DNA from 4 places in the Methylocella silvestris BL2 genome. Region 2 is predicted to be linked to each of the others. Evidence: predicted binding sites of a transcription regulator. Region 2 holds the regulator's gene; each other region holds the start of a gene.

Region 1 (7,393 bases), 1.3 Mb from region 2:
GAGGCGACGCAGGTGAACCAGACTCTCTTCGTTTCCACCGAATGGCTGGCGGACCGGCTCGGCTCGACAGATCTCGCCATTGTCGACGGCAGTTTCTTCATGCCCGCCGAACAGCGCGACGCCCGCGCCGAATTTGCCGCCGGGCATATTCCAGGAGCGGTGTTTTTCGATATCGACGCCATCGCCGATCGCTCGACGTCCTTGCCGCATATGCTGCCCTCGCCCGAGGCGTTTGCGGCCGCGGCGGGAAAACTCGGCCTCAGCGAGGGAATGACGATCGTCGTCTATGACAATTCCGATCTCGTCGGCGCGGCCCGCGTCTGGTGGACCTTGCGGCTGTTCGGCGCGAAAGAGGTGAAGGTCCTTGAAGGCGGCCTCGCCAAATGGCGCAAGGAGGGACGGCTTTTGGAGACAGGCGAACGGCTGCACAAACCGCGGAATTTTGCGGCGAAGCTGAACCGCGCCGGGGTCGCCGCCGCCGCCGATGTTCTGAAGGCGAGCGAAATGGCGACGGCGCAGATCGTCGACGCGCGCAGCGCCGGGCGCTTTACGGGAGAGGTCGCCGAGCCGCGGCCGGGGCTGCGCTCGGGCCATGTTCCGGGAAGCCGCAACGTGCCATGGCCCGAGGTCGCCGCAAAGGGTCGCGTTAAACCGCCCGAAGAAGTCAAAGCCGCCTTCGCCAAGGCTGGCGTCGACTTGTCGCGGCCGATCATCACGACTTGCGGCTCGGGCGTCACCGCGGCGATCCTGCTGCTCGCGCTTGAGAGCGTCGGCAAACAGGGCGTCGCGCTGTACGACGGCTCCTGGAGCGAATGGGGCGGACGTCTCGACCTGCCGATCGCCACCGGAGAGGCAGAAGACATTGCCGGCTGAAGCTTGCCTGAACGGATTGCGCGCTGGGGATTTGATCGCAGCTCGGCCGAAAGAGCTTGACGCTGCAAAGGGCTGAGCTATCATAAGTTTAAGCGCGACTCGGGGCGAACCAAATTGGCGTCCTCGCGTTCGTAGCGTTAAGTGGAGCGCCTGACGACCGTCAGGCGCGGTATCGGTCGACGCAGCCAAGCGCCAGCGTTTTTCTAGATCGAGCCAGGCTGGCCCTGAGAGGCCTCCACATTCCCCTTCCTTCTTGGGGGGCTGAATATCTTCACAGCTCGTAGCCCAACCCGTCGCCTTTGCGCGCCGGGAAAGCCTCCGCACGGAAGGGACTCCGCATCTCGAGACATTTGGAGTGGTTCACATGTGTGATTATTCGCTTGAAATGTATGCCTCGCGGCCTGCCCGCGAGTCGGAGAAATATGTGACGACGCGGTTCCCTTCCGGGAGCATCGGTCTTGCAACGCCGGGCGACTGCTCCACCGCCGTGTGCGTGCAATATGATACGCACCTTAATCTCGAAGGCATCTCCAGCGATCTGCAGACGCGGCTCGGCGTTCAGCCCGCCGAACATGTGGTGTTCGCCCGGCTCGAGCACGGCGCCTACAGGGACGGCGTCAAATTCGGCAATGGCAAGGAGATCTCATTGCAATTGCTCGGCTCCGGCGTCAGCGTGACGTTGGTCGACGTGCGCCCCGCCAAGGAAGAGGCGCCGGCAAAGGTGGAGGAAGTTCTCGAACCGGCGGAATAGCGGCCGGCTTTCCTTCGTCAAATTTGGCTTCTTCCCCGCAGAACCCGCTCCAAATTTGGAGCGGGTTTTTTACTGGGCGGACTTCAAAACAGGATTGCTTGCTTTATTGGCGTTCGCGGATTTTGCGCGTCGCCGCGGCGCCGGCCTCCGTCCCCTCGCCTTCGCCTGCACGGCGGGATCAGGCCAGGACCGCGTTGCCGATCGGGCGCGCTGATTGCAATTTTGGCCCGCTGATTGCTATAACAAGCCGCCTTCTGCATGGAGGTCCCGAATGCGTTCCTGTAGGCGATTTCGCCGAAATTCGATGGCGTTTTCCTCCTGTAAATGATAAACGCCGGCTCGAAACGCGATGGCTCCCCACAAAAAAGCGACTTAAGAACCGCCCATGAAAAAAATCGAGGCGATTATCAAGCCCTTCAAGCTCGATGAGGTGAAGGAGGCGCTGCACGAAGCCGGCGTTGCTGGAATCACCGTTACCGAAGCCAAAGGTTTTGGCCGGCAAAAAGGCCATACCGAGCTCTATCGCGGCGCCGAATATATCGTTGATTTCCTTCCCAAGGTGAAGGTGGAGGTCGTTGTCGCCGACAGCATCGTCGACGCGGCGGTCGAAGCGATCCGCAAGGCGGCGCAGACTGGTCGTATTGGCGACGGCAAAATCTTCATTTCCAATATTGAAGGCGCGATCCGCATTCGCACCGGCGAAACCGGCGCGGACGCCATCTGAGCCCCACCCGTTTGCGCTGAGGCTTCGCCTCGCCGATTTTCCGGCGCTATCAATCAGATCGGCTATCCAACAATCCGAAAGGCAGGACTATGAAGACCGTCGCCGACGTGCTCAAGGAAATCAAGGACAACGACGTCAAATATGTCGATTTCCGCTTCACGGATCCGCGTGGCAAATGGCAGCACGTGACCTTCGACATCAGCCTGATCGATGAGGACATTTTTGCCGAGGGAACCATGTTCGACGGCTCGTCGATCGCCGGCTGGAAGGCGATCAATGAATCCGACATGCTGCTGATGCCGGATCCCTCGACCGCCGTGATGGATCCCTTCTTCGCGGCGCCGACGATGGTTATCGTCTGCGACATTCTGGAGCCGAACAGCAACGAGCCCTACAGCCGCGATCCACGCGGCATAGCCAAGAAGGCCGAAGCCTTCCTCGTTTCATCGGGCATCGGCGACTCTGTTTTCGTCGGCCCGGAGGCCGAATTCTTCGTCTTCGACGACGTGCGCTACCGCGCCGATCCTTATAATACGGGCTTCGTGCTCGATTCCGCCGAGCTGCCGTCGAACTCCGACACGCCCTATGAGGGCGGCAACCTCGGCCACCGCATCCGCACCAAGGGCGGCTATTTCCCGGTGCCGCCGCAAGATTCCGCGCAGGACATGCGCGGCGAAATGCTCGCGGCGATGGCCGCGATGGGCGCCAAGGTCGAGAAGCATCACCACGAAGTCGCCTCCGCCCAGCACGAACTCGGCCTGAAGTTCGGCCCGCTCACCACGATGGCCGACCACCTTCAGGTCTATAAATATTGCATCCATCAGGTCGCGCAGAGCTACGGCAAGACGGCGACCTTCATGCCGAAGCCGGTTTTTGGCGACAACGGCTCAGGCATGCATGTGCATCAGTCGATCTGGAAGGGCGGCAAGCCCTTGTTCGCCGGAGACAAATACGCCGACCTCAGCCAGGAATGCCTCTATTACATCGGCGGCATCATCCGGCACGCCCGCGCCCTGAACGCCTTCACCAATCCCTCGACCAATTCCTACAAGCGCCTGGTGCCCGGCTACGAAGCGCCGGTCCTGCTTGCCTATTCCGCGCGCAACCGCTCGGCGTCCTGCCGCATCCCGACCGCTTCCAACCCGAAAGCCAAGCGCGTGGAGGTCCGCTTCCCCGACCCGATGGCCAATCCTTATCTCGCCTTCTCCGCCATGCTGATGGCCGGCCTTGACGGCATCATCAACAAGATCGATCCCGGCCCGGCGATGGACAAGGATCTTTACGATCTTCCGCCGCGCGAATTGAAGAAGATCCCGACCGTTTGCGGCTCGCTGCGCGAAGCGCTCGCAAATCTCGACAAGGACCGCGCCTTCCTGAAAGCCGGCGGCGTCTACGACGACGATTTCATCGACAGTTATATCGAGCTCAAGATGGCCGATGTGATGCGCTTCGAAATGACGCCGCATCCGGTTGAATTCGATATGTATTATTCCTACTGAGGAATTTCGGCCGGAAGCAATATCCTCTCAGGCTACGCTCGAGCTTAAGTTGTTTCTACATTCGGCGGGAGACGACGGGCTGTATTCGCCCCGAGTCTCCCGCCGTTTGTAATTTGTACTGCCCCAAGATCGGAAGAGCGCGGTTGCGCGACGCCCAAGGGCTCAACTGGGGCGCGCTATTATGGACATCCGACTGCTCGTTTTGAGTCCCATCTGCCTAAAACGCGGGCGCCGACTGGAGAGCAAGGCGCACGCCAAAGCTCGACAGCAGCCACGCATTTTGGCGGCGTCCGCGAAAGCTTGGGCACGGCGCTCGGACAGGGTCTCGCCTTTCTTCTATCGCATTGAATTTACAAGAGTTTATGGCGCTGCATCGGTAACGCAAAAGAGAGTGGCGAATCCGCCTATTTTGGCATGGATGATGCGAGAGACCGGTGTGCCCGCGCCCTTGCAGCTGTGAAAACTGCTTACGCAAGTAGCGTTCAACTCCACCGCGGCGCTACTGCGTCAACAACGAAAGGAGGCTAGAGGAAACATGGCCAAATATAAGCTCGAGTACCTCTGGCTCGACGGGTACAAGCCCGTCCCGAATCTTCGCGGTAAAACGCTCATCAAGGAATATGATAATTTCCCGACTTTGGATCAGCTTCCGAATTGGGGTTTTGACGGCAGCTCGACCAAGCAGGCCGAAGGAAGAAGCTCCGACTGCGTCCTAAAGCCGGTTTCCGTCTATTTCGACTCGACGCGCAAGAATGGCGTCCTTGTCATGTGCGAAGTGATGATGCCGGATGGCGTCACCCCGCACGTCACCAACGCCCGCGCCACCATTCTCGACGATCCGGGCGCGTGGTTTGGATTTGAGCAGGAATATTTCTTCTATAAGAACGGACGCCCGCTCGGCTTCCCGGAAAGCGGCTATCCCGCGCCGCAGGGCCCCTATTACACGGGCGTCGGCTACAGGAACGTCGGCGACATCGCTCGCCAGATTGTCGAGGAGCACCTCGATATCTGTCTCGACGCCGGCATCAATCACGAAGGTATCAACGCCGAAGTCGCGAAGGGCCAGTGGGAATTCCAGATTTTCGGCAAAGGCTCCAAGAAAGCCGCTGACGAAATGTGGGTCGCCCGCTACATCCTGCAGCGCCTCTGCGAAAAATATGCAATCGACGTCGAATATCATTGCAAGCCGCTCGGCGACACCGACTGGAACGGCTCCGGCATGCACGCCAACTTCTCGACGACCTTCCTGCGGGAAACGGGCGGCAAGGAGTATTTCGAGGCCCTGATGGCGGCCTTCGACGCGGCGAAGGCGGAACATATCGCCGTTTATGGCCCCGACAACCATATGCGCCTGACTGGACTGCATGAAACCCAGTCGATCGACAAGTTCAGCTATGGACTTGCCGACCGCGGCGCTTCGATCCGCATGCCGCACAGTTTCGTCAAGAACGGCTACAAAGGCTATCTTGAGGATCGTCGCCCCAATTCTCAGGGGGACCCCTACCAGATCGCTTCGGTCATCCTGAAGACGATCGAATCCGTGCCGACTGTCGCGCAGTTGAAGGCGGCCAGCGCGTAAGGGCGCAAGATCGGACGAACGAATGCGGGGCGGCCTTAGGGCCGCCCCTTTTCTTTTGCATGGCCTTCGGCGCGAAGATCGACCGCCGCATTTACCGCGCGTCAATCTATCCCCTTTTATTTGTTTCTGTTCTGTTCCTTTCCTCCGATCGCCATGGCATAAGGGTCATGGCAGTTCTGGAGAGCCGTTTCGGAGTGTGTGGCGTTCAATGGCCAATCATGGTGATCTTTTTGGAGCTGCGGCGCGCAAGCCCGCCGCGGCGCGCCCCGAGGCCGGCAAAAGCGCGAGAAGCAGCGCCGCAAAGGGCGCCGACATAAAAAGCGCGGCGCAGGAGCCGGCGCGGCTCGGAACGCCCGGAGAGGCCGGTTACACCGCCGCCTCGATCGAGGTGCTTGAAGGACTCGAACCGGTCCGGCGCCGGCCTGGCATGTATATTGGCGGCACAGACGAGGCGGCGCTGCATCATCTCTTCGCGGAGGTGCTCGACAACGCCATGGATGAAGCCGTCGCCGGTCACGCCAGTTTTATCGACGTTTCCTATGACGCCGCCGGCTTTTTATCCGTGACCGACAATGGCCGCGGCATTCCGGTCGATCCGCATCCGAAGTTTCCCAAGAAATCCGCGCTCGAAGTCATCATGACGACCCTGCATGCGGGCGGCAAGTTCGATTCCGGCGCCTATCAGACCTCGGGCGGCCTGCATGGCGTCGGCGTCTCCGTGGTCAATGCGCTGTCCGAAAGCCTCGAGGTCGAGGTCGCCCGCGGCCAGACGCTCTATCGCCAGAGTTTTGCGCGCGGAAAGCCGCTCGGCCGGCTGGAGGAAGTCGGCAAGGCGCCGAACCGGCGCGGCACGCGGGTGCGCTTTACGCCCGACCCACAGATTTTCGGCAAAGGCGCGCAATTCAAACCCGCCCGGCTCGTCAAAATGGCCCGCGCCAAGGCCTATCTGTTCGGCGGGGTCGAAATCCGCTGGCGCTGCGCGCCGGAGCGCATTGAGCCCGGCTCATCGACGCCGCGCGAGGCGGTTTTCCATTTCCCCGGCGGCCTCAAGGATTTTCTCGCCGTCGACATCGAGGGCAAGGAGCGGGTCATCGAGCCGATCTTCGCCGGCAAGATCGAAAAGCCCGGCGGTCACGGCTCGCTCGAATGGGCGCTGGCGTGGCTCGCCATGGACGATGGCTTCGTCCACTCCTATTGCAACACAATCCCGACGCCCGACGGCGGCGCGCATGAGGCGGGCCTGCGCGCCGCCCTGCTCCGCGGCCTGAAGGACCATGCCGAACGGATCGGCCAGTCGCGCCGCGCGGCGGCGATCAGCGCCGACGACGTCATGGGCTCCTGCGCCGCCCTCGTCTCAATCTTCATCCGGGAGCCGGAATTCCAGGGCCAGAACAAAAGCCGGCTGATGTCGGCCGAGGCCTCGCGCATTGTCGACCAAACGGTGCGCGACGCCTTCGATCATTGGCTAGCGGCTGCGCCCTCGCATGCTTTGAAATTGCTCGACTGGGCGGTGGAGCGCGCCGAGGATCGGCTGCGCCGGCGGGCTGAAAAAGACGTTGCGCGCAAGACCGCCAGCCGCAAATTGCGCCTGCCCGGCAAGCTCGCAGACTGCTCGAACACGGCAGCGCAAGGCTCTGAACTCTTTATCGTAGAGGGCGATTCCGCAGGCGGTTCGGCGAAGCAGGGGCGCAACCGCGCAAGCCAGGCGATCTTGCCCCTGCGGGGCAAAATTCTGAATGTGGCCAGCGCCACGCGCGACAAGCTCGCCGCCAATCAGCAATTAAGCGATCTCATGCTCGCGCTCGGCTGCGGCGTCGGCGCGCATTACCGCGAAGACGAACTGCGCTACGAAAAAATCATCATCATGACCGACGCCGACGTCGACGGCGCGCATATCGCCTCTCTCCTGATCACCTTTTTCTACCGGCAGACCCCCAAGCTCATCGAAGGCGGCCATCTTTATCTTG
Region 2 (7,393 bases):
CGACATGGGCGAGATCGAACGCCTCGATCATCTCTTCGGTCGTAAAGAACTCGCGGTCGCCCTGGCTCCATCCGAGCCGCACGAGATAATTGCGCAGGGCGGGCGGCAGGAAGCCCATGGCGCGATAGGCGTCGATCCCGAGGGCGCCATGCCGCTTCGAGAGCTTCGCGCCGTCCGCGCCATGGATCAGCGGAATATGCGCCATGGCCGGCGCGCTCCAGCCAAGGGCGGCGTAAATCTGCATCTGCCGCGCGGCGTTGGTCAGATGATCGTCGCCGCGGATGATCTGCGTCACGCCCATGTCGTGGTCGTCGACGACGACGGCGAGCATGTAGGTCGGCGCGCCGTCCGAGCGCAGCAGCACGAAATCGTCGAGATCCTTATTGGCGAAGGTGACGCGGCCCTGCACCTTGTCGTCGATCAAAGTCTCGCCATCGAGCGGCGCCCGCAGCCGGACCACGGGCTTGACGCCGGGCGGGACGTCGGAGGCCGGGCGATCGCGCCAGCGTCCGTCGTAGCGGGGCGGCCGCCCTTCGGCGCGGGCGGCCTCGCGCATGGCGGCGAGCTCTTCCGGCGTCGTATAGCAATAATAGGCGCCGCCCGAAGCGATCAGGCTCTCGGCGACCTCGCGATGGCGCGCGGCGCGCTGGAACTGATAGACGACGTCGCCGTCCCAATCGAGCCCGAGCCATTTCAGCCCGTCGATGAGCGCGTCGATCGCCTCCTGTGTCGAGCGCTCGCGATCGGTGTCCTCGATGCGCAGCAGCATGCGGCCGCCGGCGTGGCGCGCGTAAAGCCAGTTGAACAGTGCGGTGCGCGCGCCGCCGATATGCAAAAAGCCGGTCGGCGAGGGCGCGAAACGGGTGACGGGCGCGTCGGACATAGGCTCGATTTCCACTCCTGATAGGCGGCTCCCCGCCGCCTGCATTCTTTCCGCGAGAAGACGGCCCGCCGCCGCCCTTTCCGGCGACAATAATTCCGGCTGAAGCGGCGCCGGACCTTTTGCCCGTCGGCGGCTCGTGTAACATAGAATGGGCGAAAGAATAGGCCTTGGAGCGGCCGCCCGCGCGGGCGATTTCGGCTGGCCCCGTCAAGCGACGGGCCGAGCGATGGGGCAAACGGATTGGCGAGGCCGCTCGATACGGCGTTGGCGGACGGCGGCGCGGGGCGGGCCGGCGGAGTGTCGCCGGCGCTGCTTGCCCCTTTGGCGCGGCTGCGGCTCGCTTTCGCCGCCGCCTTCGAGACCGAATGCGCGCAGCGCCGCATGTTCCTCTGGCTGCCGGTCGCCGCCGGGGCCGGAGTCGTCTCCTATTTGAGCGCGGACCGCGAGCCGTCGATGTGGCTTCTCGCCGCGCTGACGGGCGTCCTTTCGGGCCTGGCCTTTGTCGCTCGGGAGCGGCGCGCCGCCTTTCTGGCGATTTGCGCTGCGGCCGCTTTTTTCGCGGGAGAGTTTTCCGCCGCGTGGCGATCGACGCGGGTCGCGGCGCCGGTGATCCAGCGCACGACGATCGGCGTCGTCGAAGGTTTTGTGGAGCAGATGGATTTCCGCCGCTCCGGGGCGCGGTTCGTATTGCGCGTGCGCGCGATCGAGGGGCTCGCGGCCGAGGCGACGCCCTATCGCGTGCGGCTTTCGGTCCGCCGCGCGCCGCCGTTCGAGGCGGGAACCTACATAAAACTCAAGGCGCGCCTGTTGCCGCCTTCGCGCGCGAGTCTCCCCGGCGGCTATGATTTCGCCAGGGACGCCTGGTTTGCGCGGTTAGGCGGCGTCGGCAACGCGCTTGGCCGGATCGAAACCCTGGCCGCGCCGGAGCCGGCGGGTTTTTCCCTCGGCGCTGCGATGGCGTTAGACCGCGGCCGCAACGCTCTGTTGCGCCGCATCGATGCCGTCATCGGCGGCGACGCGGGGGCGATCGCCGCTGCGATGGTCACCGGCAAGCGCGATCTTCTGTCCGAAAACGCCAAGGAGGTGATCCGCGAGGCGGGCATCTTCCACATCATCACCATCTCCGGCGTGCAGATGACGCTGGTCGCGGCGATCTTTTTCATTGGCTTCAGGCGGGCGCTCTCGCTCAGCCCTTCGCTGGCGCTGCGCTATCCGATCAAGAAATGGTCGGCCGCGCTCGCCATGCTTGGCGCTGTGATCTACGACGTCTCCACCGGTTCGCGCGTCGGCACCGAGCGCGCCCTGATCATGACGCTGATCATGCTCGGCGCGGTGCTGGCCGACCGCCAAGCGCTGACCATGCGCAACCTCGCCTTCGCCGCGCTATTCGTCATTTTGGCCGAGCCCGAGGCGATCATGGGCGCGAGCTTCCAGCTCTCCTTTGCCGCCGTCGCCGCCCTCGTCGCGGTGTATGAGGGGCGCATGGCCGCCGCGAGCGCCGAGCGGGAGGAGGCGCCGATCCTGCGCTCGAAGCCCGTCGCCGGCGAGGGCGCGCGGCTGTTCTGGACCTCGGTCCGGGCGCGCCTCAGCCAGGGTCCGGGCGGGCTTCTGTTCGCGACCTTTTGCGCCACCGCCGCGACGGCCTCCTTCATGGCCTATAATTTCCACGAGCTCAGCCCCTATGTGCTGATCGGCAATCCTTTGACGCTGACAGTGATCGAAGTCTTCGCCGTGCCGGGGGCGCTGCTCGGGACGCTGCTTTATCCAATCGGCCTCGATCCCTGGGTCTGGCGCTATCTCGGCTTCGGCGTCGACGGCGTGATGTGGGCCGCGCGCCAGGTCGGTCAGCTGCCCGGCGCCAGCATCCATCTGCCCGCCTTCGCGCCATTCTCGCTCGCCTTCCTGACGCTCGCCGTCCTGTGCATGACTCTGTGGCGCACGCTCCTGTTCCGCGCGATCGCCCTGCCGCTCCTCGCCATTGGTCTCTTTGGCGCGGCCTCGGGGCCAAAATTCGACGTCGCTGTCGCCCCCGGCGGCGAGGCGGCGGCCTATCGCGGCGAAGACGGCCGATTGGCGGTGCTCGCGGCGCGGCCGAACCTCTTTGCCGCCGAACAATGGCTGCGCGCCGACGCGGACGGGCGCCCGGCGGCCGCGGCGGTTCGAAAAAGCGCATGCGACAAGGCGGCCTGCGTCGGACGTCTTGCCGACGGCCGCACCCTGTCGCTTGTCGTCGACCGCGCCGCTTTCGCCGAGGATTGCCTGCGCGCCGACATTATCGTCACGCCGCTGTTCGCTCCGAAAGGATGCGCGGCGCAGATTGTTCTCGACCGCGATGCGTTGAAAAAGACCGGCGCCGTCACACTGGCGATGACGCCGGCGGGACTGACGCGCGCCGCGGCGCGATCACTCGAAGAAGATCGACCCTGGTCGCCCGCTCCGCGCCGCACATGGGGCCGCGCTCCGGCCGCCCCCGCGCCGCAATTTAGGCTGGCCGACGCCGATCCATCCGTTCCGGCGCAGGAGGAGGGCGCGGCCTCGCGCCAGCCCGACGACGGCGACGATGGATCTCCCATCGAATAAGGCCGGGACCCGGCGCTCTTGCAGGGGAGCGCCGGCGTCATCAATAGCGTCGGATCAATCCGACCAGTTTGCCCTGGATTCGCACGCGGTCGGGTCCGAAAATGCGCGTTTCATAGGCCGGATTGGCGGCTTCGAGCGCGATCGAGGCGCCGCGGCGGCGCAGGCGCTTGAGGGTCGCCTCCTCATCGTCGATCAGCGCGACGACGATGTCGCCTGTCTCGGCGGTGTCCTGCTTGCGGATCAGCACCGTATCGGCGTCAAAGATGCCGGCGTCGATCATCGAATCGCCGCGAACTTCGAGCGCATAATGCTCGCCTTGCGACAGCATTTCCGGCGGCAGATTGAGCGTATGGCTGCGGGTCTGAAGCGCGCTGATCGGCGTACCGGCGGCGATCCGGCCCATCACCGGGATCGCCACCATGGCGCGCGCGCCATCCTCATCGTCGCGCGCCGCCGGCATCGGGCGGACGCGGCCAAGATGTCCCTCGATCACGCTCGGCTCGAATTTGCGCCCCCGGCCGGCGTCGGCCGCCGAGGCGCCCGGCATGCGCAAGACCTCGAGCGCGCGCGCCCGGTTCGGCAAGCGCCGGATGAAGCCCCGCTCTTCAAGCGCGATGATCAGCCGGTGAATGCCCGACTTGGACCGGAGGTCGAGCGCGTCCTTCATTTCATCGAAGGAAGGAGGCACGCCGGTTTCCTTCATGCGCTCGTTAATGAAGCGCAGAAGCTCGCTTTGCTTCTTGGTCAGCATCGGCGTCCACTTTCTCGCATGATCGTCGAGCGGGATGGCGGGGCGCAAAGGCGCGCCCGAGAAGGGCTTGGCTGCAAACGAGCGGGCTGCAATAGGATCTAGCCTCCGAAAAACTTGCTCGAAAGACAAGATACGCCCACAGAAAGCGCCTGAATCGCTCACCCGCACAAACGGTGAACAGACCATATCTGTTCTCTCTGCGTTCCGCAACCCAGCATAACGTTCGCAGGCGAAATTTATCGTCGCGGCTTCGCTTTGCGATTGCGCGAATTCATTGACGGAACTTTCAGCTTCGCCGTAGGTTACTAACTCTCGCCGCCGCTCGGCGAAGCTCGTTCGCCATGCGGCGTCGTCCGATCAAGAGGAGAAACGCATGGATCGACCGCTGCAGATCGTATTTCGCGACATCCAGCATTCCGATGCGCTCGCAAAGCTCATCGAGGATCGCGCGCGGCGTCTTGAGAGCGCCTTTTCGCGCATCACGGGCTGCCGGGTCGTGGCGGGCGCCGCGCATGGCGCGACGAAGAATACGATACCGCCGCTCTCCCTGTGCGTCGAAGTCGAGGTTCCTGGCCGGCCGATGATCGTCGCCAAGGCCGAGGCCAAGCGGAAGGGGGAGCAGGCGGCGCTGGTCAATCGCGTCTTCGACGTCGCCGAGCGCCGTCTGGAGCAACTCTCGGAACTCGCCAAGGACAATGTGCGCCGGCACGAAAACGCGCCGGAGACCGGCGTCGTCGCGCGCCTGTTTCGCGAGCAGGACCATGGCTTCATCGAAGTGCGCGGCGGCCCCGATCTTTATTTCGCGCGCAATTGCGTGATGCGGGGCGATTTCGACGCGTTGGAAATCGGCGTCCTTGTCGAAGTCACGCGCGCGACGGGAGACGGGCCAATGGGGCCGCAGGCAAGCGCCATCTATGTTTTGGATCAGCGCGTCGCCGTCAAGGGCAAGCCGGCCAAGCCCCGCAGCGCCAAGGATTCCGAGCCGGAAACCCTCAACGCCTGAATGGCGGGCGCTGCGTCATATTCGGGGCTGGCGGCGCGGCGCCAGCCCCGCTTTTGACCGAACAAGCGCGGCTTAGGCGGTCGCCTTGGCGTAAAGCTCGGCGGCGTATTCCCAATTGATGAGATTGTCGACGAAGGCCTTCAGATAGTCCGGCCGACGGTTACGATAGTCGATGTAATAGGAATGCTCCCAAACGTCGACGCCGAGGATCGGCGTCGCGCCCTGAACCAGCGGGTTCTCGCCGTTGGCGGATTTGCTGACGATGATCTTGCCATCCTTGACGGCGAGCCAGGCCCAGCCGGAGCCGAATTGCGTGACGCCCGCCTGAATGAGATCGGCCTTGGCTTTTTCGACCGAGCCGAGGCTATCGATGATGGCCTTTTCCAGCTCGCCCGGAATTGCGCCGCCGCCATTCGGCTTCAGCCAGTTCCAGAAATGCAAATGATTGTAGTGCTGCGCCGCGTTGTTGAAGAGGCCGGCGTTCTTGCCGAACGACTCCTTGACGATATCCTCCAGCGACTTGCCTTCGAGGCCGCTGTCCTTGAGCAAATTGTTGCCGTTGGTTACATAAGCCTGATGATGCTTGTCGTGGTGATATTCGAGCGTCTCCTTGGACATATAGGGCTGGAGCGCCTCATAGGCATAGGGAAGTTCTGGCAGGGTGAACGACATGGGTTTCTCCTCATTAAAGGCATGCAGTCGCGGGAGGCGGTCCGGTCGGCCGCATGGCATCTAACTAGACGGCTCAAAGCTTTGCAGCAACCGCATTCGCCGCCGCCGGGCGGGATCGCCGTGCGCCCGCGCAACGCCCGAGACGGACAAAGGATCGCTTTTGCCGGCGAGGCCGCAAGGTTTGCGTGCTAATATTTTGCCGCTACCCTGATCAAGTCTCGATTTCGACCGCGTTTTGCGGGCAAAGCCAAGTTTGAGCGCGGCGCCTCCAATGAAATGAACGCGGCGCCTGGAACAAAAAAATGAGCTATTTGATTTTCGCCGCCGGCCTCCTCCTTGCGGTCTGCGGCGCGGCCTCGATTTCCTTCGGCTACGGCATCATCAATGTCGAGCGCGGCTGGGCCAGCGTGATCGGCGGCGCGTCGGCCCTCTCGGGCGGCCTGATCACCATGGCGCTGGCGTTAATTCTGCACAGCCTGTCGCGGCTTCGCGCCGTGCTTAAGGCTCAGGGCAAGCGGGCCGTTGCGGCGACGCCCGCGGCCGTTGCCGAGGTCCCGGAAGATCTCGTGGCGCAGGCCACCGCAAAGGAGGCGCCCGCGGCGGAAAGCGCCGTCGCGGATTTGACGTCGGCGCAAACGCGCGTCGATGACGAACATGTGACCCTCGTCATCCCAGGCCCAGCCAGCGCCCCGGCCACCCTTGCGCCGCCTGCGGTCCGCCAACCGGCGCCAGCCGCGCCCGAGCCATGGGCGGCAGGCCTGGAGCCGGGCGCTCAAGCCTCAATCGAGGACATCAGGCGGGTTGTCGCCGAGACCATCAAGGGCAAGCGTCTTGAAACGCTTGGGGCCGAGGCCGGCCAAAGAGCGGCCGCTGAACTGCCCGCCGCCGAGCCCCTCGTAAAGCCCCCGCCATCGGTCGGCGCGGAGCTTCCGCCGCGCCGCCGCGCGCCGCCGCTCTCGTTTCATTTGCCGCGGGCCGTCGGCCTCAACGATCTCGCGCCGCAAGGTTCGACCGGCGCGCAGACCTCCGTCGCGCCGCCCCTGGCCGGCCCGGAGGACATGCGGCAAGACTCGCCGCATCCTGCGCCCGAACAGGTTTTCGCGGGCGCCAGCGAGCCGCTGCGCCCGGATATGCCGCGTAAAGATCCGCCCGTCGTGCTTGGCCGCTATGAATCCGAGGGCACCACCTATGTGATGTTCTCGGACGGATCGATCGAGGCGCGCTCGAAACGCGGCGCCTATCGCTTCAACTCCATGGCGGAGCTCAAGAGTTTTATGGATGCGCAGGCGCGCGGCGAGGCGTGAGCCCAGCCTCCTGCGCGTATCCATGTCAGCCTGACCGAGCGGCTCCGCCATCCTCGCCGCGGCGCTCGAAAGCGCCTTTGACGCAGGCGATCGCGAAGGCATATTGGAGCGCGGCCTCCTCAAGCCTGTCGAACCGTCCGGGCGCGCCGCCATGGCCGGCCCCCATATTGGTTTTGCAAAGGACGGGCCCGCCCCCGGTC
Region 3 (7,393 bases), 600 kb from region 2:
TTGACCGCCAGCATCTCCTCCTTGACGATGGAGAAAAGCCGCTCGCGCGAATGCAGGATTTCGAGATAGTCGGCGATTTCGACGGCGAGCTTGTTCAGGGCTTCGGCGATTTCCTCGCGGCCGAGCGCAGTTAGCCTTTGCAGCCGCAATTCGAGAATCGCCCGCGCCTGCGCCTCGGAGAGACGGCATTCGCCGTTCTCCGACAGGATGTGGCGCGGATCGGCGATCAGCAGAACGAGCGGCGCCATGTCATGCGCCGGCCAGCTGCGCGCCATCAGCGCTTCGCGCGCGGCGGCGGCGTCGGCCGAGCTGCGGATCAGCCGGATCACCTCGTCGATATTGGCGACGGCGATGGCGAGGCCGACCTGAAGATGGGCGGCGTCGCGCGCTTTGCCGAGCAGATATTTGGTGCGCCTTGTGACGACCTCCTCGCGGAAATCGACGAAAGCCGTCAGAAAATCCTTCAGCGTCAGCATTTCCGGCCGGCCGCCGTTCAAGGCGATCATATTGCAGGCGAAACTCGACTGCAGGGCCGTATAGCGCCAGAGCTGGTTGAGGACGACCTCGGCGACGGCGTCGCGCTTCAGTTCGATCACGATGCGCATGCCGTCGCGATCGGATTCATCGCGAAGGTCAGAGATCCCCTCGACGCGTTTTTCGCGCACGAGATCGGCGATTTTCTCGACGAGGCTCGATTTGTTGATCTGATAAGGGATCTCGGTGACGATCAGCGCCTCGCGCTCCTTGCGCAAGGTTTCGACCTCGACCTTGGCCCGCGTCAGAACCGAGCCGCGTCCGGTGAGATAGGCCGACTGGATGCCGGTGCGGCCGAGAATGGCGCCGCCCGTCGGAAAGTCGGGGCCGGGCACATAGGCCATCAGCTCCTCGATGGTGAGCTCCGGATTGTCGATCAGGGCGATGACCGCGTCGATCACCTCGCCAAGATTATGCGGCGGAATATTGGTCGCCATGCCGACGGCGATGCCGCCCGCGCCATTGACGAGAAGATTGGGAAAGCGCGCCGGCAGAACGACCGGCTCGCGCTCCTTGCCGTCGTAATTGTCCTGAAAATCGACGGTGTCGGAGTCGATATCCTCGAGCAGCGCCATGGCCGGACGCGCGAGACGCGATTCGGTATAGCGCATCGCCGCCGGCGGATCGCCGTCGACCGAGCCGAAATTGCCCTGGCCGTCGATCAGCGGCAGGCGCATCGAAAAACCCTGCGCCATGCGCACCAGCGCATCGTAAATGGCGCTGTCGCCGTGCGGGTGATATTTGCCCATCACGTCGCCGACGATGCGCGCGCATTTGACGTAAGGCCGGTCGGGCGTGTGGTTTTGCTCGTGCATCGAGAACAGGATGCGCCGATGCACCGGCTTCAGCCCGTCGCGCACGTCGGGCAGCGCGCGGCTGACGATGACGCTCATCGCGTAATCGAGGTAGCTGCGCCGCATTTCGTCGGAAATCGAAACCGGGCGGATATCGGAGCCGGGCGCGCCCGGCCCTGTGTCGTCGTTGTCGGCCAAAGCAGCCAATCCAGAAAATGAGCGAGTTAAGGGAGCAGATCAGGGCCAGCGGGCGAAGCGCCGCGCGGCCTGCGCCGGCCGAACCTAATCGACCGGACGACAAAACGCCAGCGCGCCGCGCAAGCTCAAGAAAACGTCATCAAAACAGCAGATTAACCTGCGGTCAACTCCGCCTAGAACGGAATGTCGTCGTCAATGATGTCGGCGACGCGGCTCGCCCCGGCTGCCGCCGGCCGGCGTTCAGGGGCGCGCTCCATCGGCGAGGAGCGCCCGAAACTCGACGAGGAATCCTCAAAGCCGCGATCGCCCTCGGCCTCGCTGCGGCCGCCGCGGCTGTCGAGCAGCGTCAGCTCGCCGCGAAAACGCTGCAGCACAATTTCCGTCACCTTGCGCTGATTGCCGTCCTTGTCGGTATATTCGCGCGTCTGCAACTGGCCCTCGACGTAAACCTTCGAGCCTTTCTTGCAATATTGATCCGCGATCTTGCCGAGATTTTCATTGAAAATCACGATGTTATGCCATTCGGTGCGGTCTTTCCGCTCGCCCGTCGCCTTATCGCGCCAGGAATCCGTGGTGGCGAGGCTGAAGCTCACGACGGCGTCGCCGGAATTCATCCGCCGCGTTTCGGGATCGCGGCCGAGATTGCCGATGAGAATGACCTTGTTGACGCTGCCCGCCATGCTGACGCTCCTGCAAAGCGGGGCGCCGCGTTCGACCCCTCCCGCTCGATTTAAGATTTCGCTTGTCGCATGATCTTAGCGGAAACGCCCCGCAACCGGCCCTCGATCACGCATCCGTCCACATAAAATACGATTTCCACGCAAAATGCGACGCAGCCTTTGGCGCGAAGTCGGCGACCGCCCAGATGTTCCACTTATGTTCTAACATCCGCGCCGATGCGGCGCAAGTCCATTGCGTCGAAACACGGCGCCTCAAGGGGTGGCGACGCCTGTCTTGATGTCGCTCACATCGATATTCTTGCCGAGCGCCAAGTTGAGTTTTTCGCGATCGAGCTCGCCTTCCGACCAGGAGATCACAACGGTCGCGACGCCATTGCCGATGATATTGGTCAGCGCGCGGCATTCGCTCATGAATTTGTCGATTCCAAGCACGATCGCCATGCCCGGCACGAGCGCCGGATTGACCACGGCGAGGGTCGCCGCCAGCGTGACGAAGCCCGCGCCGGTGACGCCGCTCGCCCCTTTCGAGGTCAGCATGGCGACGATGAGAATGGTCATCTGCTGCCCGAAGGTCAGATCGACGTTGAGCGCCTGGGCGATGAACAGCGTCGCCAGCGTCATGTAAATATTGGTGCCGTCGAGATTGAAGGAGTAGCCGGTCGGCACGACGAGGCCGACGACCGGCCGCGAGCAGCCGAGCCGTTCGAGCTTTTCCATCAGGGCCGGCAAGGCGCTCTCCGAGGAGCTGGTGCCGAGCACGATGAGGAGTTCGGATTTGATGTAATTGAGGAATTTGAAGATGTTGAAGCCGGCGATGCGGGCGATTGTCCCAAGAATGAGGAAAATGAACAGCGCTGACGTCGCGTAGAAGGTGGCGATCAGGCCGGCGAGGTTTCCAAGCGATTGCGGCCCATATTTGCCGACGGTAAAGGCCATCGCGCCAAAGGCGCCGAGCGGCGCGAGCTTCATCACAATATTGATGACGCCGAAGATGGCGTGCCCCGCCTCGTCAATCACATGCAGCACGACCTTGCCGCGGTCGCCGAGGGCCATCAGCGCGAAGCCGAACAGAATGGCGAACAGCAGCACCTGCAGCACGTCGCCCTTGGCGAAGGCGCCGACGACGCTGTCGGGAATGATCCCGAGCAGGAAGTCGACCGTCGAATGTCCCTCCCCCTGCTTCTCGAAGGCGATCGCCGCGGCCGCGTCGCCATGGCTGCCCGAAAATCCCGCCCCGGGCCGCACGACATTGCCCATGAGCAGTCCGAAGCCGAGCGCGAAGGTCGAGACGATCTCGAAATAGATCAACGCCTTGACGGCGACGCGGCCCACCTTCTTGGCGTCCGAGACATGGGCGATGCCGGCGACGACGGTGCAGAAAATGATCGGCGCGATCAGCATCTTGATCAGCTTGATGAAGCCGTCGCCGAGCGCCTTCACCCAGGGCGCGGTCGCATATTCCGGCCAAAGCCAACCAAACAGGGCGCCGACCAGGATGCCGAACAGGACCTGCACATAGAGGACCTTGTAGAACGGTTTCGCCGGAGCGCTCGGCTCCGCGCCTGCCGATACCGCGACCATCCTGTCCTCCCGTTTTTCTTCTTCTTGAGTCTTTTGGCGGCGCGGCGGGCGCCGCGCTTTTGCAAGGCTTTCAGGATTTGGCCAAATTGCAATGGCAAAATGCGCGAAGCCCGCTAAATTAGCAGGAGGGCGCGACCTTCCGCGCAAGCTTCCGCGCGAGAGGCGGCCCTCTCGGCCGCGCTTGCGCTTGCTCAAAGTCAGACCGGAATCCATGAAGTCATCGAAGCCGTCCGCCGGCAAAAAGGCGGGGTCGGTCTCGCGCAAGTCTGCGCCGCAGGCGCGTGAGCCCGAATCGCTCGAACAAAAGGCGCTGAAGCCCAAAAGGCCGGCGCAAAAGACGGCTGCGCCGCCGCAAGCCGCAACCCCGGCGAGCGCCCCCGCGGCGGCCGCCGGGCGGTCGATCGTCGTGCGCGGCGCGCGCGAGCACAATCTCAAAAACGTCGATCTGACGATCCCGCGCGATCGGCTCGTCGTCTTCACCGGCCTTTCGGGCTCGGGCAAATCCTCGCTCGCCTTCGACACCATCTATGCGGAAGGCCAGCGCCGCTATGTCGAATCGCTGTCGGCCTATGCGCGCCAGTTTCTGGAGATGATGCAAAAGCCCGACGTCGACCAGATCGACGGGCTGTCGCCGGCGATCTCGATCGAGCAGAAGACGACGTCGAAGAATCCGCGCTCGACCGTCGGCACCGTCACCGAGATCTACGACTATATGCGGCTCCTGTTCGCGCGCGTCGGCATTCCCTATTCGCCGGCGACTGGCCTGCCGATCGAGAGCCAGACGGTCAGCCAGATGGTCGACCGCGTCATCGCTTTGCCGGAGCGCACGCGGCTTTATCTGCTGGCGCCGGTGGTGCGCGGGCGGAAAGGCGAATATCGCAAGGAAATCGCCGAATTCATGAAGCGCGGCTTTCAGCGCCTCAAGATCGACGGGCAGTTTTACGAGATCGCCGACGCGCCGACGCTCGACAAGAAATTCAAGCATGACATCGACGTCGTGGTCGACCGCATCGCCGTGCGGCCCGACATCACGCCGCGCCTCGCCGACAGTTTCGAGACGGCGCTGGAGCTCGCCGACGGCATCGCCATCGCCGAATATGCCGACGAGCGCGACGAAAAGGGCGAGGCGAAGCGCGTCACCTTCTCGGCCAAATTCGCCTGCCCGGTGTCCGGCTTCACCATCCCCGAGATCGAGCCGCGGCTGTTCTCTTTCAACAATCCGTTCGGCGCCTGTCCGCATTGCGGCGGCCTCGGCTTCGAGCAGACGGTCGATCCGGAGCTGATCGTCCCCGACCCGAAACTCACCCTGCGCAAGGGCGCCATCGCGCCCTGGGCGCGCTCGAGCTCGCCCTATTACATGCAGACGCTGGAGGCGCTGGCGAAGCACTTCAAGTTCCGCCTCGACGCTCGTTTCGATTCCCTGCCGCAAGAGATCCGGGAAACGCTGTTCTACGGCTCGGGCAAGGAGCCGGTGCGCTTCGTCTATGAGGACGGCTATCGCTCGCATGAGACGAACAAGCCGTTCGAAGGCGTCATCCGCAATCTCGAGCGGCGCTATCGCGAGACCGAAAGCGAATGGTCGCGCGAGGAGATCGGCCGCTATATGACCGCCACGCCCTGCAGCGTCTGCCATGGCGCGCGGTTGCGTCCCGAAGCCCTCGCGGTCAAGATCGAAGGCCTCCATATCGGCGACGTCACCGCCTTTTCCGTGCGCGCCGCCAGCCAATGGTTCGAGACGCTTGGGGAAAAGCTCGACCCGAAACGGCGCGAGATCGCCGCCCGCATCCTGAAGGAGATCCGCGAGCGGCTTTCCTTCCTGATCGACGTCGGGCTCGACTATCTGACGCTCGGGCGCGGCGCCGGCACGCTCTCCGGCGGAGAGAGCCAGCGCATCCGCCTCGCCTCGCAGATCGGCTCGGGGCTGACCGGCGTGCTCTATGTGCTGGACGAACCGTCGATCGGCCTGCATCAGCGCGACAATGCGCGGCTGCTTGAAACGCTGCGGCGCCTGCGCGACCTCGGCAACAGCGTCATCGTCGTCGAGCATGACGAGGATGCGATTTTAACGGCGGATCATGTCGTCGACGTGGGGCCCGGCGCCGGCGTTCATGGCGGCGAGATCGTCGCGCAGGGAACGCCCGCCGAGATTCTGGCCGATCCAAATTCGCTGACGGGACAATATCTCACCGGCGCGCGCGAGGTCGCCCCCTACCGCCCGCGCCGCAAATTCAATCGCGCCCGCACGCTCGACATCGTCAACGCGAGCGGCAACAATTTGAAAAACGTTTCGACCTCGATCCCGCTCGGCCTGTTCACCTGCATCACCGGGGTCTCGGGCGGCGGCAAATCGACGCTCGTCGTCGACACGCTCTACAAGGCCGTTGCGCGAAAACTCAACGGCGCGGCCGAGCATCCCGCCCCGCATGAGCGCATCGACGGGCTGGAGCATCTCGACAAGGTGATCGACATCGACCAGTCGCCGATCGGCCGCACGCCGCGCTCGAACCCGGCGACCTATACCGGCGCCTTCACGCCGATCCGCGAATGGTTCGCGGGACTGCCCGAGGCGAAGGCGCGCGGCTATCAGCCGGGGCGCTTCTCCTTCAACGTCAAGGGCGGGCGCTGCGAGGCCTGCCAGGGCGACGGCGTCATCAAGATCGAGATGCATTTTTTGCCCGACGTCTATGTCACCTGCGACGTCTGCAAGGGCAAGCGCTACGACCGCGAGACGCTGGAGGTGAAATACCGCCACAAATCGATCGCCGACGTGCTCGATATGACCGTCGAGGAAGCGGCCGATCTGTTCAAGGCGGCGCCCTCGATCCGCGAGAAAATGGCGACGCTGGCGCGCGTCGGCCTCGGCTATATCAAGGTCGGCCAGCAGGCCACAACTCTGTCCGGCGGCGAGGCGCAGCGCGTCAAGCTCGCCAAGGAGCTGTCGAAACGCTCAACGGGGCGAACGCTCTATATTCTCGACGAGCCAACGACCGGACTGCATTTCCATGACGTCGCCAAGCTCTTGCAGGTGCTGCAGGAGCTGGTCGATCAGGGCAACACCATTGTCGTCATCGAGCATAATCTCGAAGTCGTCAAAACCGCCGATTGGGTGATCGACCTTGGCCCCGAAGGGGGCGACGGCGGCGGCGAGATCGTCGCCGAGGGAACGCCGGAGCAGATCGCCAAGGCCAAGGGCAGCTACACCGGCAAATTCTTGCGCGAGATGTTGGCGCGCCGCCCGGCCAGCGCGCGGGCGGCGGAATAGCGGCCCATGACAGTGGAAAACAGGGAAGGCGTATTTGGCGCGCCGCCCGCGGAGCTTGCCGGGGCGGGCGCGGGCGCGATCCAATTCTCGCCGCTGGTCCCCGGCGCCGCGGCGCTCGAAGACCAAGCTGAAGCCTCGCTCGCCGCCATGACCATGCTCGCGCCGCCGGGGGCGCTGGAGCGCCGCCGCGCGCTGGCGCTCGCGCTGCGGGCGCTGGCGCCGGGCGCGGCGCTGGTCGCGTTGGCGCCAAAGGACAAGGGCGGCGCACGCCTCAAGACGGAGCTTGAGGGGTTTGGCTGCGCGGTCGAGGAGAGCTCGAAGCGCCATCACCGCATTTGCCGCGC
Region 4 (7,393 bases), 270 kb from region 2:
CGTTCACGATGCGGGTGTGGCCATGGGCGAGCGAGGCGGCCATCAGCGCGGTATGGGTGCCGCCGACCGTCACCTTGGGGAACTTGATCTCCGCCCCGCGCAATCCCTTCGGCGCCTTCGCGTGAACATAGCCGGCTTCGATTTCGACGCTGGCGCCAAGCTTTTCGAGGGCCATGATCAAGAGGTCGACCGGGCGCGTGCCGATGGCGCAGCCGCCGGGCAGCGACACTTTCGCCTCGCCCATGCGGGCGAGAAGCGGGGCGATCACCCAGAAACTCGCGCGCATTTTCGAGACGAGCTCATAAGGCGCCGTTGTGTCGACGATGTCGCGCGCCGTCAGATGCACCGGCCGGCTGGCGTTGGGGGCCGCCCCGAGGCGACGCCCGTCCACCGAATGATCGACGCCGTGATGCCCCAGAATGCGCAGGAGCATGTTGACGTCGGCGAGATTGGGGAGATTGTCGAGCGTAAGCGTTTCAGCGGTCAGAAGCGAGGCGATCATCAGCGGCAGCGCCGCGTTCTTGGCGCCGGAAATTTGAATGACGCCATTCAGCTCCTGGCCGCCGACAATCCGAATGCGATCCATAATCCCCCGTCTTTCCGGCCGTTTGGATCATTTTGATTACGGATTTCACCCGATCCAAAATCAAATTGATCGATTTCATAATGTTTGGAGCAAAATAAGGAAGGGAAAGCAGACGCCGCTTTCCGCGTTAGGCTTTAGCTCGTCGTCCCCGGACAATCGCCGCCGCCACCCGAATGGCAGGCGCTGTCCTTTGAAATCGGCTCGCCCTCGGCTCCGGCGCGCTCTTGCTGTCCGCTCCCGGCGTCAGCGGCCTGTCGCCCCCTGCCCTGCGCCTTCCGGCGATTAAGATTTGCGCGCAGCGCCGCGGCGAGGCGCTGGCGCTCCGCGCCCTTGCGATCCTCGCCCGCGCCGCGCACCGGAATCCTATTCATACGGAAGGCCCTTGCGTCATGAAGCTCGTTTCGAAGCGCCGCGCGCCAAGGCTCGGCGGGCGGCCGCTGACACCTTTAGAGCCCGGCGTTGGCGGAAACAAGGCTTTACGGGCCGGCTTGCCTGCGCGGCGCGACTGTGGCAATACGCCAGCCGTCGCGCCCCGAAGCGTCGGCTGCGGTAGCTCAGTGGTAGAGCACTCCATTGGTAATGGAGAGGTCGACAGTTCAATCCTGTCTCGCAGCACCATTCAAATCAGAGGCTTAGACGCTTTTGAATTGATCGGAAACAGCGTCAATACACGATATAGATCGGCGATCGGCTGAGCGCGAATGTGGGGCTGCCGGCGCTTGCCGCGGCAGCGCCGTTGCCCATCCAGTCATATATCGTATAGGGGCCGGAGGGGATCGCGATGGCCGCCGACGTGCTGCCGCTATGGTCCCACAGCGCGACGATCGTCTTGCCGCCGCGCGTGAATTTATAGCCCAACTGCGTCCCCCCAAGGCCCGAGACGGGCCCCGCCGTCGTCGCACGGTCGAGCAAATAGGTCATGGCTGAAAAGGCGGGGGCGGCCGGCTTCGGCCCGACCTTGTTGGTCCCGAACGGAACAGACGGATTCAGATTGTAATAGAGGCCCTATCGCGCGCTGCTGTGGCCCGCGGAAACATCCCAGAAATCATGCACATAAAAAGCGAAGTCGATCTTGAACCCCTCGCCGATCAGAATCAGCGTCTGCCGGATGTTCGCCTGCGCTTGTTGCAGCAGCCCGAAATGAGCCGAATCATAACCGTGCTCCGTGCCGACGAAGGGCATGGCCGCGCCCTTCGCCGCCGCCGCCTTGGCCATCTGCCCGCGCAGCGCGGCGACAAAGCCGCCGCCTTCTGGCGGGAAGGTCGGGCCCCCGTAGGGGTGCATTGACACGGCGTCGAGATAAGTCGCGAGGCGCGCTGACCACATCTGCGCCATCTGATCGACGGAGCCGTCCGCGTTCTCACCCTCCGTGAACAGCGTCGGCCCGGCGATGACAGCTTTCGGATCGGCCGCTTGATCGCCGCATAGCTCGATGAATAAAACTGGATGAGCTGCGCCGGCGAGCGGCGCTACATCCAAGTCATCTGGAACTCCCAGGTGACTTGGTAATAGCGCTGCGCCTGAGCCGGATAATCCGCCGCGATCGTGGCTGCAAAGCCGATGCGAAATGGTCAGACTGGCTAGGTTCCCGCTAGATAACGCGCTGGAATTGCCTGCCTTTCCTTTGTCGCAGTATCGACCGCCCAGTTCGGGAGCGAGGCGTGCGATCATTAGGAATGCGTAGATTTTCAAAACGGAGCCGCTATAGGCGACGGCGGCGATGGCCGGATCCTTGACCGGATAGGGCCTACCGGCGGCCGTCGCGCCGACTTACGCTCCGGCTCCACGCTAGGCCGAGAGGGAAGCGTCTCCGGCGTGCGAAGCGTCAAGCCTCGTTCACGCCGGGACGTTTTTTGGACGTTCGGATCTGTCGCAGATCTGACGCCTTATCTGGCCGCCTCGTTGCGCGACCGTTCGCTCATGGCCCGGCGCAGATCCGCGCGAAGCGGCTCGCACATTGGCGGCGGATTGGCGCCGCCCTGATGCGTGGCGACGCAATCGCGCCAATTCCGGAACGCTTGCTGATAGGACGAAACAGAAGCGGCGGACGTGCTCGCCCCGCCCGAGACGCCGCCTTGCGCTGCGCCCTTGTTAATTGCCCCGGTGACGTCGTCCGTCTCGGTCAAGGCGGCGCGCGCAGCGACTTCCGCCGCGGCCGCCGGCAGGGCGCAAGCAACAAGGCCGAATAAAACAGCAGCTCCAATCTTGTTCATGGCTTTTCTCTTCACTTTATTGACCCGAATTCCAAACCCGTCTTATGCCCTCATCCTTAAGCCAGCCATTCCACTTGCGATGCAAAAGCCGCAACGCGCGCCAACGGCGCGATAGCCGAAAACAGAGCTAGTCGGATGAGCCGTTAAGAATATTAGTGAAACGCGCGCGACACGACGGGGAAACCGCGGGCGCGAACCCATATCACAGACATTCCCCAATTTCCAAAGCAAATTCTTCTGAATTCATGCCGCAACCGAGAGAAGAGAACGCCGCGTCCTCTGTAAAAAAGCGGCTCGGCTCTCTGTTGCGTATGAACAAGTGTTCATCTTCAACCCCTGCGGGATCAGCGTCCCTATAAAGGACTACGGCGTCGCTTTCGCTATGCTTCTTTTAAAGCTAAGCGATCGATTGCCGATTCCAAGACGGTTCCGGTAAAATCGGGAGCAAATTCAGGCGATTCGTGTGCGATTTTGCACATGACTCGCTCGCAGCGCCGCGAGGCCTTTCATTTCTCCACGACCTTGCGCCATTTGGCCGATGAAACAAGCACTATCAAAAATACATCGACTTGCATTCGATTTCAATAAAAGCGCGCTTTTATGCTTAAATCATATATGAATGGACGTTAATTCATTTTTAATAGTTTATGTTCCACTGGGCCCTGCCCGACCCATTCGCTCGAAGCGCAGCCCGAAGCTGTGAAACCAGCCAACTTATCCACAGGCGCGTTGACGACTCCCTATTTGTTCCCTATAGGTTCCTGACAAATTCTTTTCCCGCATCCGTATATGCGACGGAGTCAGAAGGCGTCGATGGCCGAAGCCGACACATTGAAACGCAATGCGAAGCGCCTCTTGAATTCTTCCGTCTCAAGTCTCGCCGGAGTAAAGCCGAGGGCAAGACCAACATCCTCGCCTCGCGAACTAGAGCTCGCGGCGCCCCTTCCGGCGCGGCGCGGACGCGGCGCCCTGACAAACGCCAGCGGCCGCTTCGAGCTGGAAGAGCGGCTTCGGGAGCACGACGGCTGGTCCGCTCTCGACGAATTCGAGCCGCTGCGGACGACCGTCATCAAGGAGCGCGCCAAGACCATCATCACGCGCAATGAGTCGCCGGATATTTCCTTCGACCGTTCCATCAATCCCTATCGCGGCTGCGAACATGGCTGCGTCTATTGTTTCGCCCGGCCGACGCATGCTTTTCTCGGTCTGTCGCCGGGGCTCGATTTCGAAACGCGGCTTTTTTCCAAGACCAATGCGGCCGAACTGCTCGAACGCGAATTGGCCGCGCCGTCCTACCAGCCCAAGACGATTGCGATCGGCACCAACACCGACCCCTATCAGCCGATTGAGCGCACCGAGCTGGTGATGCGCGAGGTGCTTCAGGTTTTGTCGCGAACCAATCACCCCGTCGGCATCGTCACGAAATCCGCTCTCGTTGCGCGCGATATCGACATTCTGGGGCCGATGGCCGAGAGGGGCCTCGTCAAGGTCGCTTTGTCGGTGACGACTCTCGACCCCGTCCTCGCGCGCAAGATGGAGCCGCGAGCGAGCTCTCCCGAACGCCGGCTCGACACGATCCGGCGGCTCTCGGACGCCGGCATTCCAACCGTAGTGATGACCGCGCCGATTATTCCGGCCATCAATGATGCCGAGATCGAAGCGATCCTGGAGCGGGCCAAGGCTGCGGGCGCGCGGGAAGCGGGCTATGTCATGCTTCGTCTGCCGCTCGAATTGCGCGATCTCTTTTCGCAATGGCTGATGGTGCATTATCCGGACCGGCTCAGGCATGTTCTGTCGCTGGTGCGCTCGACGCGGGGCGGCAAGCTCTATGATTCGACCTTCGGCAAGCGGATGACCGGCGCCGGCCCCTACGCCTGGATGATCGGGCGCCGCTTCGAGGCCGCCGCGGCAAGGCTTGGCCTCGCCAAAAGCCGGACGCCGCTGCGCGCCGATCTGTTCCGGCGTCCGGCGCGGCTGGGCGAGCAGCTGCAGCTTCTCTGACGCCGGCGCGACGCAAGCCTTTTCATGCGGGGCCGTAACGCATAAATCTGCGCGGATGGTCCCAACTGACAAAGACGCTCCCGAGCCGGAGTCGCCGCCAGGCGCCGATAGCCCGCTGCCGCCGGAGTTCGATTTCGCCGTCGAGGATGGCGATGAGGAGATCCAGGACTTCGCCGATCTCGACCTTCCCGAGGACGACGCCGCCCCCGCCTCGGTGCGGCGCGGCGCGGCCGTCATCCGCAGCTTCTGGCGCCAGGCGCCGCAAGGTCCCGGCGTCTATCGCATGATCGCCGCCGACGGAGAGGTGCTCTACGTCGGCAAGGCGAAGAGCGTGCGCAAGCGGATCGCCAGCTATATGCGCCCGCTCGGCCACAACAACCGGATCGCGCGGATGATCGCGCTGACCGCCTCGATGGTCTTCATCTCGACCAGCACCGAGACGGAAGCGCTGCTGCTCGAGACGAATTACATCAAGCAGATGAAGCCGCGCTTCAACGTGCTGATGCGCGACGACAAGTCGTTCCCTTACATCCTTCTGACAGGCGACCACGCGGCTCCGCAGATCCTGAAGCATCGCGGCGCGCGCAATCGAAAGGGCGACTATTTCGGGCCTTTCGCCAGCGTATGGGCGGTCAACCGCACCATGAATGCGCTTGAGCGCGCCTTTCTCCTGCGCTCCTGCTCGGACAGCTATTATGAAAACCGCACGCGGCCCTGTCTGCTGCACCAGATCAAGCGCTGTTCGGCGCCCTGCACCGGCGAGATCGACCTTGACGACTATCGCCGGCTGGTCGGCGAGGCGCGCGACTTTCTCTCCGGCAAGAGCCGCGCCGTGCGCGATCTTCTCGCGACCGAAATGACCAGCGCCTCGGACGCGCTTGAGTTCGAGCGCGCCGCGCGCCTGCGCGACCGCATCGCCGCTCTCTCCGCCATCCAGGGCGCCCAGGGCGTCAATCCAAAAACCGTCGAGGAGGCCGACGTCTTCGCGATCGTCGAGGAAGCCGGGCAATTCTGCGTCGAAGCCTTCTTTTTCCGCACCTACCAGAACTGGGGCAACCGCGCCTATTTTCCGCGCGCCGACAAGAGCCTGGCCTCCGCCGAGGTGCTCGACGCGTTTTTGGCGCAGTTTTACGCCGACAAGCCCGCTCCGCGGCTGATTTTGCTCTCGCATGAGATCGAAAACGGCGCCGTGCTGAGCGAGGCTCTCTCCCTCCGCACCGGACATCGAATCGAAATCGCGCGGCCGCAGCGCGGGGAAAAGCATGAGCTCGTCGAACATGCCTGCCAGAACGCAAGGGAGGCGATGAGCCGCCGTCTGTCGGAAACCGCCTCGCAGGAGAAGCTGCTGGCGGCGCTGGCGGCGGCGCTCGGCCTCTCCGCCCCTCTTCGGAGGGTCGAAATCTACGACAATTCCCATATCATGGGGACGAATGCGGTCGGAGCAATGGTCGTCGCCGGCCCTGCCGGCTTCATGAAGGCGCATTATCGCACCTTCAACATAAAGGGCGAGGATCTCACGCCGGGCGATGACTACGGTATGATGCGCGAAGTTCTGCGGCGTCGCTTTCTGAGGCTGGCCAAGGACGAAGCGGCGGCGGACGGGCCCTCGACGCGAGACGACGATGAAGACATTTTCCCGCAGCGGCCGGATTTGATCCTGATCGACGGCGGCCAGGGTCAATTCGACGCCGCCAACGCCATTCTCGATGAATTATCCGTGACCGGGGTCGCCGTGGCCGGGATCGCCAAGGGCGTCGACCGCAACGCCGGCCGCGAAAGCTTTTTCGTCGCAGGCAAGGCGCCGTTCCGGCTCTCGCCGCGCGATCCCGCCCTCTATTTCGTGCAGAGGCTGCGCGACGAGGCGCATCGTTTCGCGATTGGGACGCATCGCGCCCGCCGTAAGAAGGAATTTACCCGCAGTCCGCTCGACGAGATCGCCGGCGTCGGCCCGGCGCGCAAGCGCGCCCTGCTGCACGCTTTCGGCACCGCCAAGGCGATTTCAAAGGCCGCTTTATCCGATCTCGAAAAAGTCGCGGGCGTCAATGCGGCGACGGCGCGGCTCGTTTATAACTATTTCCACGAGGGCGGCGGCTAAGCTTGCCGACCGGCATTGGCGGGCGCCGATCCGCCGCCGCGCTATTGACGTGAAGTTTCAGAGGTTGTTCCCTCGCACCATGGCGATCACAACGATTTCGAGAGGTCCGGGGCATGCCTGGAGCGTGCCGAACCTTTTGACCTATGGACGGGTCATCGCCGTGCCGATCGTCGTCGGCTGTCTGTTCTGGTCGGAAATCCACGCCATGCGCTGGATCGCGCTCGGCGTCTTCGTCGCGGCGGCGATCAGCGATTTTTTCGACGGCTATCTCGCGCGCAGATTGTCGCAGCAGTCCGCCCTTGGCCGCATGCTCGACCCGATCGCCGACAAGCTTCTCGTCGCGGCGGTCCTGATGATGCTCGTCGCCGATCACACGATCGCCAGCTATTCGCTGGCCGCCGCCGTGGTGATTCTCTGCCGCGAGATCCTTGTCTCCGGCCTTCGCGAATTTTTTGCCGAAGTCAAAGTCTCGATTCCGGTGAGTCGCATCGCCAAATG

What was found. Region 2 encodes LexA, which represses DNA repair genes until DNA is damaged. Its sites were predicted from a motif close to TGTTCNNNNTGTGTTCNG; they were not measured.
Region 1: the regulator LexA is predicted to act here: its motif matches at 5,548-5,565, upstream of parE (DNA topoisomerase IV subunit B).
Region 3: the regulator LexA is predicted to act here: its motif matches at 2,393-2,410, upstream of ssb (single-stranded DNA-binding protein).
Region 4: the regulator LexA is predicted to act here: its motif matches at 3,545-3,562, upstream of MSIL_RS07330 (PA0069 family radical SAM protein).

The regions. Positions count from the first base shown of each region.
Region 1 is NC_011666.1:466,958-474,350, reverse strand. Features, by position in the region: gene sseA (3-mercaptopyruvate sulfurtransferase) at 13-873, shown strand; gene MSIL_RS02175 (hypothetical protein) at 1,238-1,624, shown strand; gene MSIL_RS02170 (P-II family nitrogen regulator) at 2,010-2,348, shown strand; gene glnA (type I glutamate--ammonia ligase) at 2,438-3,847, shown strand; gene MSIL_RS02160 (glutamine synthetase beta-grasp domain-containing protein) at 4,383-5,426, shown strand; gene parE (DNA topoisomerase IV subunit B) at 5,635-7,393, shown strand, end outside.
Region 2 is NC_011666.1:1,812,888-1,820,280, reverse strand. Features, by position in the region: gene gltX (glutamate--tRNA ligase) at 1-883, opposite strand, end outside; gene MSIL_RS08555 (ComEC/Rec2 family competence protein) at 1,124-3,463, shown strand; gene lexA (transcriptional repressor LexA) at 3,504-4,214, opposite strand; gene MSIL_RS08545 (HPF/RaiA family ribosome-associated protein) at 4,588-5,217, shown strand; gene MSIL_RS08540 (superoxide dismutase) at 5,290-5,889, opposite strand; gene MSIL_RS20115 (hypothetical protein) at 6,192-7,193, shown strand; gene MSIL_RS08530 (S9 family peptidase) at 7,219-7,393, opposite strand, start outside.
Region 3 is NC_011666.1:2,416,265-2,423,657, forward strand. Features, by position in the region: gene gyrA (DNA gyrase subunit A) at 1-1,526, opposite strand, end outside; gene ssb (single-stranded DNA-binding protein) at 1,700-2,206, opposite strand; gene MSIL_RS11405 (dicarboxylate/amino acid:cation symporter) at 2,459-3,787, opposite strand; gene uvrA (excinuclease ABC subunit UvrA) at 3,999-7,049, shown strand; gene MSIL_RS11415 (class I SAM-dependent methyltransferase) at 7,056-7,393, shown strand, end outside.
Region 4 is NC_011666.1:1,546,758-1,554,150, forward strand. Features, by position in the region: gene murA (UDP-N-acetylglucosamine 1-carboxyvinyltransferase) at 1-586, opposite strand, end outside; gene MSIL_RS07305 (hypothetical protein) at 721-957, opposite strand; tRNA gene MSIL_RS07310 (tRNA-Thr) at 1,130-1,204, shown strand; gene MSIL_RS07315 (hypothetical protein) at 1,250-1,507, opposite strand; gene MSIL_RS07320 (hypothetical protein) at 1,592-2,278, opposite strand; gene MSIL_RS07325 (hypothetical protein) at 2,473-2,799, opposite strand; gene MSIL_RS07330 (PA0069 family radical SAM protein) at 3,613-4,800, shown strand; gene uvrC (excinuclease ABC subunit UvrC) at 4,856-6,895, shown strand; gene pgsA (CDP-diacylglycerol--glycerol-3-phosphate 3-phosphatidyltransferase) at 6,975-7,393, shown strand, end outside.